Linked DNA regions of Collimonas fungivorans Ter331. The protein of the gene in region 1 interacts with the protein of each later gene in a pairwise test. Links are inferred from orthologs where the notes say so. Each region holds a gene or a part of one and is shown on either strand. Other genes may lie near its edges.

What was found.
Region 2: the proteins of uvrA (region 1) and uvrB interact in binary tests that used the Escherichia coli proteins (3 or more experiments, as listed by UniProt). The link is inferred for Collimonas fungivorans Ter331 from one-to-one orthologs.

What each region holds. Positions count from the first base shown.
Region 1 is NC_015856.1:569,409-574,208, forward strand. The notes cover bases 469-3,908. They hold uvrA (excinuclease ABC subunit UvrA), read right to left. Parts: upstream 3,531-3,908; coding sequence 669-3,530; downstream 469-668. Other genes in these bases: CFU_RS02460 (phytanoyl-CoA dioxygenase family protein), read right to left, coding at 469-617; CFU_RS02470 (MFS transporter), read left to right, coding at 3,730-3,908. Also shown: more of CFU_RS02460, read right to left, coding at 1-468; more of CFU_RS02470, read left to right, coding at 3,909-4,800. UniProt on the Escherichia coli protein: The UvrABC repair system catalyzes the recognition and processing of DNA lesions. UvrA is an ATPase and a DNA-binding protein. A damage recognition complex composed of 2 UvrA and 2 UvrB subunits scans DNA for abnormalities.
Region 2 is NC_015856.1:3,677,924-3,682,222, forward strand. The notes cover bases 914-3,852. They hold uvrB (excinuclease ABC subunit UvrB), read right to left. Parts: upstream 3,455-3,852; coding sequence 1,373-3,454; downstream 914-1,372. Other genes in these bases: CFU_RS16160 (uracil-DNA glycosylase), read right to left, coding at 914-1,321; CFU_RS16170 (aromatic amino acid transaminase), read left to right, coding at 3,582-3,852. In the rest of the region: CFU_RS16155 (TetR/AcrR family transcriptional regulator), read left to right, coding at 1-536; more of CFU_RS16160, read right to left, coding at 533-913; more of CFU_RS16170, read left to right, coding at 3,853-4,299. UniProt on the Escherichia coli protein: The UvrABC repair system catalyzes the recognition and processing of DNA lesions. A damage recognition complex composed of 2 UvrA and 2 UvrB subunits scans DNA for abnormalities.

The DNA.
Region 1 (4,800 bases):
TGTTGCAGTTCGACCGATTTCCCTTGCGCAAACAGGGCCTGGTTGGCCGCCACTTCCGGGCGCAGGAAATCCAGCTCGTCCATCTGCTCGGGTTTGATGTCGAAGCGGTGCGAGCCTGGAATGAAGCGCAGGCCGCCGTTGTTGGCGTTTTCGCTGTCCAGCGCCAGCCAGACCGAAATCAGTTCGTTGCGCGGGAACGACCAGTAGCGGATATCGCGATGCCAGCCGGTCGCGGTGCCGAAGTGCGGATGCTTGGTCATTACGCAGTTATGGTGCGACAAGGTCAGGCAGACCGCTTCGCCCAGCAGCAGTTCCAGCATCGCCACCAGCTGCGGATTTGTGGCCCAGGCGCGATAACTGCCGTCGCGCTGGTAGGCATTGCGCAGCCGCCGTGCGGTGCGGCCGCCGGCGCTGTCGAGCGACTTCGGCGCGCCGGCATAACCGACTTCGGATTCGTATTCCAGCGGCGCCACTGCCTGCGCCAGGTGGGCGTTGGCGGTGGCCGCCATCAGCTCGCAGTCGGCGGCCGGCACCAGGTGCGGCAAGACCAGATAACCATCTTTTTCGAAAGCGTCAATCTGCGCTGCAGACAGCGCCGGGGAGGTGTTGGTAGACATCGTTATCTCGCTATTGCATGTCCCGGCCGCGCTGGCCGGGGGCATGCCTGTTTATTTTTTCTTCGGTTTTTCCAGCAAGGGTCCCAGGTACTTGCCGGTAACGCTGGCCGGGTTCGCCGCCACCTGCTCCGGCGTGCCGGTAGCGATGATGCGGCCGCCGCCGGCGCCGCCTTCCGGACCGAGATCGATCAGCCAGTCGGCGGTCTTGATGACATCCAGGTTGTGCTCGATGATGACCACGGTATTACCCTGGTTGCGCAGGCGGTGGATCACTTTCAATAGTAGGTCGATGTCGTGGAAGTGCAAGCCGGTAGTCGGCTCATCCAGGATATACAGGGTGCGGCCGGTATCGCGCTTGGACAGTTCCAGCGACAGCTTGACGCGCTGCGCCTCGCCGCCGGACAGCGTGGTGGCGCTCTGGCCGAGGCGGATATAACCGAGGCCGACATCCAGCAGCGTATGCAGCTTGCGCGCGATCACCGGCACCGGCTTGAAGAACTCATAGGCTTCTTCCACCGTCATGCCCAGCACTTCGGTGATGCTCTTGCCCTTGTAGTGCACTTCAAGCGTTTCGCGGTTGTAGCGCTTGCCGTGGCAGACGTCGCACGGCACGTAGACATCCGGCAGGAAGTGCATTTCGACCTTGATCACGCCGTCGCCCTGGCAGGCTTCGCAGCGGCCGCCCTTGACATTGAACGAGAAACGGCCGGCGTTGTAGCCGCGTTCCTTGGCCATCGGCACGGTCGAAAACAGGTCGCGGATCGGCGTGAACAAGCCGGTATAGGTGGCCGGATTGGAGCGCGGCGTACGGCCGATAGGGGCCTGGTCGACCGAGATCACTTTGTCGAAATGCTCCAGTCCGCCTATCGATTCATGCGCCGCCGGTTCCGCCTGCGAACCATACAGATGGCGCGCCGCGGCATGGTACAAGGTGTCGTTGACCAGCGTCGACTTGCCCGAACCGGAAACCCCGGTGACGCAGGTCAGCAAGCCGACCGGCAGGTTCATGGTGACGTTCTTCAGGTTGTTGCCGGTGGCGCCGGTAATGATGAACTGGCGGTCCGGATCGGCCGGTATGCGTTTCTCCGGCACGGCGATTTTCAAGGTGCCGTTGAGGTACTTCGCGGTCAGCGATTTCTTGCTTTTGAGGATCTGTTCCAGGGTGCCTTCGGCGATCACTTCGCCGCCATGCACGCCGGCGCCCAGGCCCATGTCGACCACATAGTCGGCGGTGCGGATCGCATCTTCGTCATGCTCCACCACCAGCACGCTGTTGCCGATGTCGCGCAGATGGCGCAGGGTTTCGATCAGGCGGTCGTTATCGCGCTGGTGCAAGCCGATCGACGGCTCGTCCAGCACATACATGACGCCGGTCAGGCCGGAACCGATTTGCGACGCCAGGCGGATGCGCTGTGCTTCGCCGCCGGACAAGGTGTCGGCGCTGCGTTCCAGCGACAGGTAATCGAGGCCGACATTGTTGAGAAAGGTCAGGCGCGAGACGATTTCCTTGATGATGCGGTCGGCGATTTCCTTCTTGGCGCCGGTCAGCTTCAGTTTTTCAAAGAAGGTCAGCGTTTCGCGCAAGGGCGTCGCCGCGACTTCGTAAATGGCGCGTTCCTGTTTGCCGTTGCCGACCTTGACGAAGCGCGCTTCCACGCGCAGCCGCGCGCCATGGCAGGACGGGCATTCTTTTTCATTGATGAACTTGGCCAGCTCTTCCTTGACCGCCATCGAATCGGTTTCGCGATAACGGCGCTGCAGGTTGTTGACCACGCCTTCAAATGTGTGTTCCTTGATCACAGTGCGGCCGCGTTCGTTGACATAGCTGAACGGTATGGTTTCCTTGCCGGAGCCATACAGGACTGCCTGCTGTGCTTTCTCCGGAAGTTTTTCAAACGGCACGTCGATATCGAAAGCGTAGTGCGCCGCGATGCTGGTCAGCATCTGGAAATAGAACTGGTTGCGCCGGTCCCAGCCCTTGACCGCGCCGCTGGCCAGCGACAGGTTAGGGAAGGCGACGATGCGCTTGGGATCGAAAAACTCGATATGGCCCAGGCCGTCGCATTCCGGGCAGGCGCCCATCGGATTGTTGAACGAAAACAGGCGCGGCTCCAGCTCCTGCAGCGAATAACCGCAGATCGGGCAGGCGAACTTGTTGGAATACATGTGTTCGGTGCCGCTATCCATCTCCAGCGCAATCGCACGGCCCTCGGCCAGGCGCAATGCGGTTTCGAAACTCTCCGCCAGGCGCTGCTTGGTGTCGGCCTTGACTTTCAGGCGATCGATCACGACGTCGATGGTGTGCTTCTCGGTCTTCTTCAGCTTGGGCAGGTCGTCGACTTCATAGATCTTGGCGGCGCCGGTGCCGCTCTGGATGCGGAAGCGCACAAACCCCTGGGCCTGCATCTGTTCGAACAGGTCGACATGCTCGCCCTTGCGGTTGGCCACCACCGGCGCCAGGATCATCAGCTTGGTATCGTCCGGCATCGCCAGCACCGCATCGACCATCTGCGACACCGACTGCGCCGCCAGCGGCTTCTCCGGATGATCCGGGCAGTAAGGCGTGCCGACCCGCGCATATAGCAGGCGCAGGTAATCGTGGATCTCGGTCACCGTGCCGACGGTGGAGCGCGGATTGTGCGAGGTGGCTTTCTGTTCGATCGAAATCGCCGGCGACAGGCCTTCGATCAGGTCGACATCCGGCTTTTCCATCAGCTGCAGGAATTGCCTGGCGTAGGACGACAGCGATTCGACATAACGCCGCTGGCCTTCCGCATACAGCGTGTCAAACGCCAGCGACGACTTGCCGGAGCCGGACAAACCGGTGATCACGATCAGTTTGTTGCGGGGTAAATCCAGATTGATGTTCTTGAGGTTATGCGTGCGCGCACCCCGGATGCGGATCTCTTCCATTTACAGCTTTCAGCGTAAGTTTAAGGCCGTGTTGGCTTGTTGGAATTGCAATTCACGTCTGCAAGGCTTGCCGCAGCCCCTGGCGGGAATCGCTGCCGGGCGCGGCCATGCCATATCAAACGGATCAACCTGATACTATAACGGGTTTCGATCTTCGTCGTTGTGCAGCCGTGACAGGCGCCATTCGCCAATACCCAATATGAATAATTCGTCTTCCTCTTTCGACAGCGAAATGAGCAGTGAAATCAGCAGCGGCATGAGCCGCGCCGAAGTCAAGGCGAGCGCCTCCCTGGCGTCGATATTTGCGTTGCGCATGCTGGGCCTGTTCCTGATCTTGCCGGTGTTTGCGGTGCACGCCAAAACCTTGCCCGGCGGCGACAGCGCGGCCCTGGTCGGCCTTGCCATGGGAATCTACGGCCTGGCGCAATCGTTCGGGCAAATCCCGTTCGGCGTCGCCTCCGACAAATACGGCCGCAAGAAGATCATCGTGATCGGCCTGATCCTGTTTGCGCTGGGCTCCTTCATCGCCGCCGCTGCCGGCAATATCTACTGGGTCATCATCGGCCGTGCGATCCAGGGCGCCGGCGCGATTTCGGCGGCGGTGACCGCTTTCATCGCCGATTCCACCCGGGAAGAACATCGTACCAAGGCCATGGCCATGGTTGGCGGCTCCATCGGGCTGACCTTTGCCTTGTCGCTGATCGTTTCGCCGCTGCTGTACCAATGGGTAGGCATGGGCGGCATCTTCGCCCTGACCGGCATCCTGTCGCTGGCCGCGATCGTGGTGGTGGTGTGGCTGGTGCCGTCGGCGCCGCTGGTCAAGGCCAGGCGCGTGGCGTGGTCGGAGATCTTGCGCAACGGTGAGCTGATGCGGCTCAACTACGGGGTGTTTGCCCTGCACATGACGCAGATGGCGATGTTCGTGGTGATGCCGGCGGCGCTGGTCAAATACGCTGGCCTGCCGCTGGAGTCGCACTGGAAAATCTACCTGCCGGTGGTGCTGGCGTCTTTTGTGCTGATGCTGCCGCCGGTGTTTGTCGGCGAGAAGCAGGGCAAGATGAAGCAAGTGATGCTGGCGGCCGTGGCCTTGTTGTTTGTCGTGCAACTCGGCCTGTTGGCGACATTCTCGATGGCAACTATCCACTGGCAGTGGCTGGTCGTGCTGCTGCTGGGGTTTTTCATCGCCTTCAACGTGCTGGAAGCGAGCCAGCCGTCGCTGGTGTCGCGCATCGCGCCGCCGGCCGCCAAGGGCGCTGCGCTGGGCGTGTAC
Region 2 (4,299 bases), 3.1 Mb from region 1 along the record:
TATCTGAATTCCACGATACCGACGACCTGCCGCAGGCGCTGTCCGCCATCACCCGCGCCTTCGCCCGCCGCTACGCAGCGATCAGCGACGCCGGCCTGATGACCGAGATTTACGCGGAAGGCTTGCGCAACAAGCGTGTGGGTGCGGTGATCAAGACGGCGGAGACGGAGTGGGTAGACGGCCTGGCCGACATGCTGCGCACCGCCCAGGAACGCGGCCAGATCGACCAGGCCCTGGATGCCCATGCGGCGGCGCTGCTGCTGACCGCCATGTGGGACGGCATCGTGATCCGCCAGGCCTACACGCCGGAACTGCCGGAAGCGATGCTGGGGCTGTTCGACGACATGCTCAAGCGCTGGCTGGCCAACGCCGTCCCGGCCGCCGGCAAACGGAGCAAACCGGCGCCGGCCCCGAAAACCGCGACGCCTGTCGCTGAGCCGCAACTGGATCTCAGCCCGCCCCCGGCACCTGCGCCCGCAGCAGAAAAACCGCTGACCCAGGCCGAAATCGACCTGCGGCAAATGAGCCTGATCTAAGTACGCCGCAACAGCTGCATCGGCCCGAACAGGGCCTGCATGCCGGCGTTGCCGATGAAGCTGAGATTGTATGGGTGCTCGGCGACTGCTTTCGGAAAGCGCGCAGTCACTGGGTAGGCATTCAGCTGCTCGGCGATTTTCCCCCACAACACCAGCGTCGGCAGATCCTCGCCGCGTTTGTCCGCGGCATCGGCCAGCCCCTGCAACACTGCCTGCATGAACGGCTGCCAGGCCTTGGCGTCCTTGACCGGCGGCACGTCCGGACGGAACACCAGCGAAGCGTTCAGCAGCAAAAATCCCCGTTTCACCATGTTGTCCTGCAGGTCGGCCAGCAGCTGGATCGCCTGTGAACCGTCCTTCTGCGCCTGCAACGCCACATCCGACATCGCATCGCCGGTCGTGTTTTCCAGCGCCAGCTGGCCATCGGCGACCAGCAGCATCTTCATGAAATTGCGCAGGGAAGTCGCGCGGTTGACCTGCTTCGACAGCCCCTTCTCCGACCACAGGGAGCCGACCGCGCCGTCCATGAAACAGACGCCGGTGGCGCTGGCCGCGCGCGGATAAGGTCCCTCGCCCACCAGCACATAACGCACCGCTTCCAGCGGCTGGGTGAAGGCGGCAAACATACGGCCCTCGGTAGGCAGGTAATCGGCCGCGGCCAAGTCCTTCAGGTAGGCCGGATTGGCTTGCGCCACCGCGCGCAAGCCGTGCTCCAGGATGGCGAGCCAGGAAGCATGCACGCCGGTCAACGCGGAACGGATTGAAGCAGGAAGAAAATCAGTCATAAATCGTCAAAAACAGGATTGATCAAACACAGGCTGCAAAAAATCCTGCAACTACAAAACGATATTGTCCGCGCCCGGCGCACCGAACAGCTGCTGCTTCAGCACATGCAGCTGGTCGCGCACCTGGGCGGCTTTTTCGAACTCCAGGTTCTTGGCGTGATCGACCATCTGCTTCTCCAGGCGCTTGATCTCCTTGCTCACCTGTTTCTCGCTCATCGCCTCGTACTTGGCCTGGTCCTGCGCCGCATGCAGCACTTCGCGCGCTTCCTGCGGGCTGTAGACGCCGTCGATCAATTCCTTGATCTGCTTGCTGATGCCGACCGGCGTGATGCCGTTGGCGGCATTGAAGGCGATCTGCTTGTTGCGGCGGCGCTCGGTTTCGTCGATGGCGCGGCGCATGGAATCGGTCATGCGGTCCGCATACAGGATCGCGGTGCCGTTCAGGTTACGCGCGGCGCGGCCTATGGTCTGGATCAGGCTGCGCTCGGAACGCAGGAAGCCTTCCTTGTCGGCATCCAGGATCGCCACCAGCGACACTTCAGGAATATCCAGGCCCTCGCGCAGCAGGTTGATGCCAACCAGCACGTCGAACGTGCCCAGGCGCAGGTCGCGGATGATTTCCACGCGCTCGACGGTTTCGATATCGCTGTGCAGGTAGCGCACCTTGATGCCGTTATCGCTCAGGAACTCGGTCAGCTGCTCCGCCATGCGCTTGGTCAGCGTGGTGACCAGCACCCGTTCGTTCTTCTTGATGCGGGCATTGGCTTCGTTCATCAGGTCGTCGACCTGGCTCAAGGCCGGCCGCACTTCGATCGCAGGATCGATCAGGCCGGTCGGCCGCACCACCTGCTCCACCACCTGGTCGGCATGCTGGTTTTCATAATCGGCCGGCGTGGCCGAGACAAAAATCGTCTGCCGCATCTTGCCTTCGAATTCATCGAAACGCAGCGGCCGGTTATCCAGCGCCGACGGCAGCCGGAAACCGTAATCCACCAGGTTGGTCTTGCGCGAGCGGTCGCCGTTGTACATGGCGTTCAGCTGGCCGATCAGCACGTGCGATTCGTCCAGGAACATCAGCGCATCCTGCGGCAGGTAATCGACCAGGGTCGGCGGCGGCTCGCCCGGCAAGGCGCCGCTCAGGTGGCGCGAATAGTTTTCGATGCCCTTGGTGAAACCGATTTCCTGCATCATTTCCAGATCGAAACGGGTGCGCTGCTCAATGCGCTGCTCTTCAATCAGTTTATTTTCCTTACGGAAAAATTCGAGCCGGTCGCGCAGTTCATCCTTGATGGTTTCGATGGCGCGCAGCACGGTGGCGCGCGGCGTTACATAGTGCGAACCGGGATAGACGGTGAAGCGCGGGATCTTTTGCCGCACGCGGCCGGTGAGCGGGTCGAACAGCTGCAAGCTGTCGATTTCATCGTCGAACATCTCGATGCGCAAGGCCAGCTCGGCATGCTCGGCCGGAAAGACGTCGATGGTGTCGCCGCGCACGCGGAAGGTGCCGCGGCCGAAATCGATCTCGTTGCGCGTGTATTGCATCTGGATCAGGCGCGCGATGACGTCGCGCTGGCTGACCTTGTCCTTGGCGCGCAAGGTCAGGATCATCTGGTGGTATTCGTTGGGATTACCGATACCGTAGATCGCCGACACCGTTGCCACAATGACCACATCGCGCCGTTCCATCAGCGATTTGGTGCAGGACAGGCGCATCTGTTCTATGTGCTCATTGATCGAGGAATCTTTCTCGATGAACAAGTCGCGCTGCGGCACATAGGCTTCCGGCTGGTAATAATCGTAGTAGCTGACGAAATACTCGACGGCGTTGTGCGGGAAAAACTCGCGGAACTCGCTGTACAGCTGGGCCGCCAGCGTCTTATTGGGAGCGAAGACGATCGCCGGCCGCCCCATGCGGGCGATCACGTTGGCCATCGTATAGGTCTTGCCGGAGCCGGTCACCCCCAGCAAGGTCTGGTAGAACAGGCCGTCTTGCAGGCCCTCGGCGAGCTTGTCGATGGCCTCAGGCTGGTCGCCGGCCGGCTGGAACGGCTGGAACAGCTTGTACGGCGAATTCGGAAAAGTGACGATTTTGGACTCGTCGACAGTGCTCTGAACCTGTGATATGTCAGCCATGGGCTTCGACCTTTGGTAAAATAGACGGTAGTAAATCCGCGCCGATCAGCGATTTGTCTCGTGACCCGGCACAGCATTCAACCCGGCCGCAAAATCTCTTTTGCAGCCAACTTTTTATGTTATCACGATGAACGCACCTCTTTCAGCCTCCCTCTTTACCGCCATCGAAATGGCGCCACGCGATCCTATCCTCGGCATCACCGAGGGTTTCAATGCGGACCAGAATCCAGGCAAGACCAACCTCGGCGTCGGCGTCTATTACGATGACAACGGCAAGGTGCCGCTGCTGGAATGCGTGCAAAAGGCGGAAGCGCTGCTGATCGAAAAACTGGCGCCGCGCACCTACCTGCCGATCGAAGGCCTGGCGGCTTACGACAAGGCTGTGCAAGAACTGGTATTTGGGGCCGACAGCGCCGTAGTTCAAGAGAAGCGCGCGATCACCGTGCAAGCCATCGGCGGCACCGGCGCGCTGAAACTGGGCGCCGATTTCCTCAAGCGCTTCAGCGCCGACAACACGCAAGTCTGGATCAGCGATCCAAGCTGGGAAAACCACCGCGCGCTGTTCGAATCGGCCGGCTTCACCGTCAACAATTATCCTTACTATGACCCGGCCACCCGCGGCGTCAACTTCAGCGGCATGCTGGATGCGCTGAAATCGATGCCGAGCGGTTCGGTCGTCCTGCTGCACGCCTGCTGCCACAACCCGACCGGCGCCGACCTCAGCGATGCCGAATGGACCCAGGTCATCGACGTCGTCACCCAGCGCGGCCTGGTGCCCTTCCTCGACATGGCCTACCAGGGCTTTGGCGACGGCATCGAAGCCGACGGCCAGGTAGTGCGCCGCT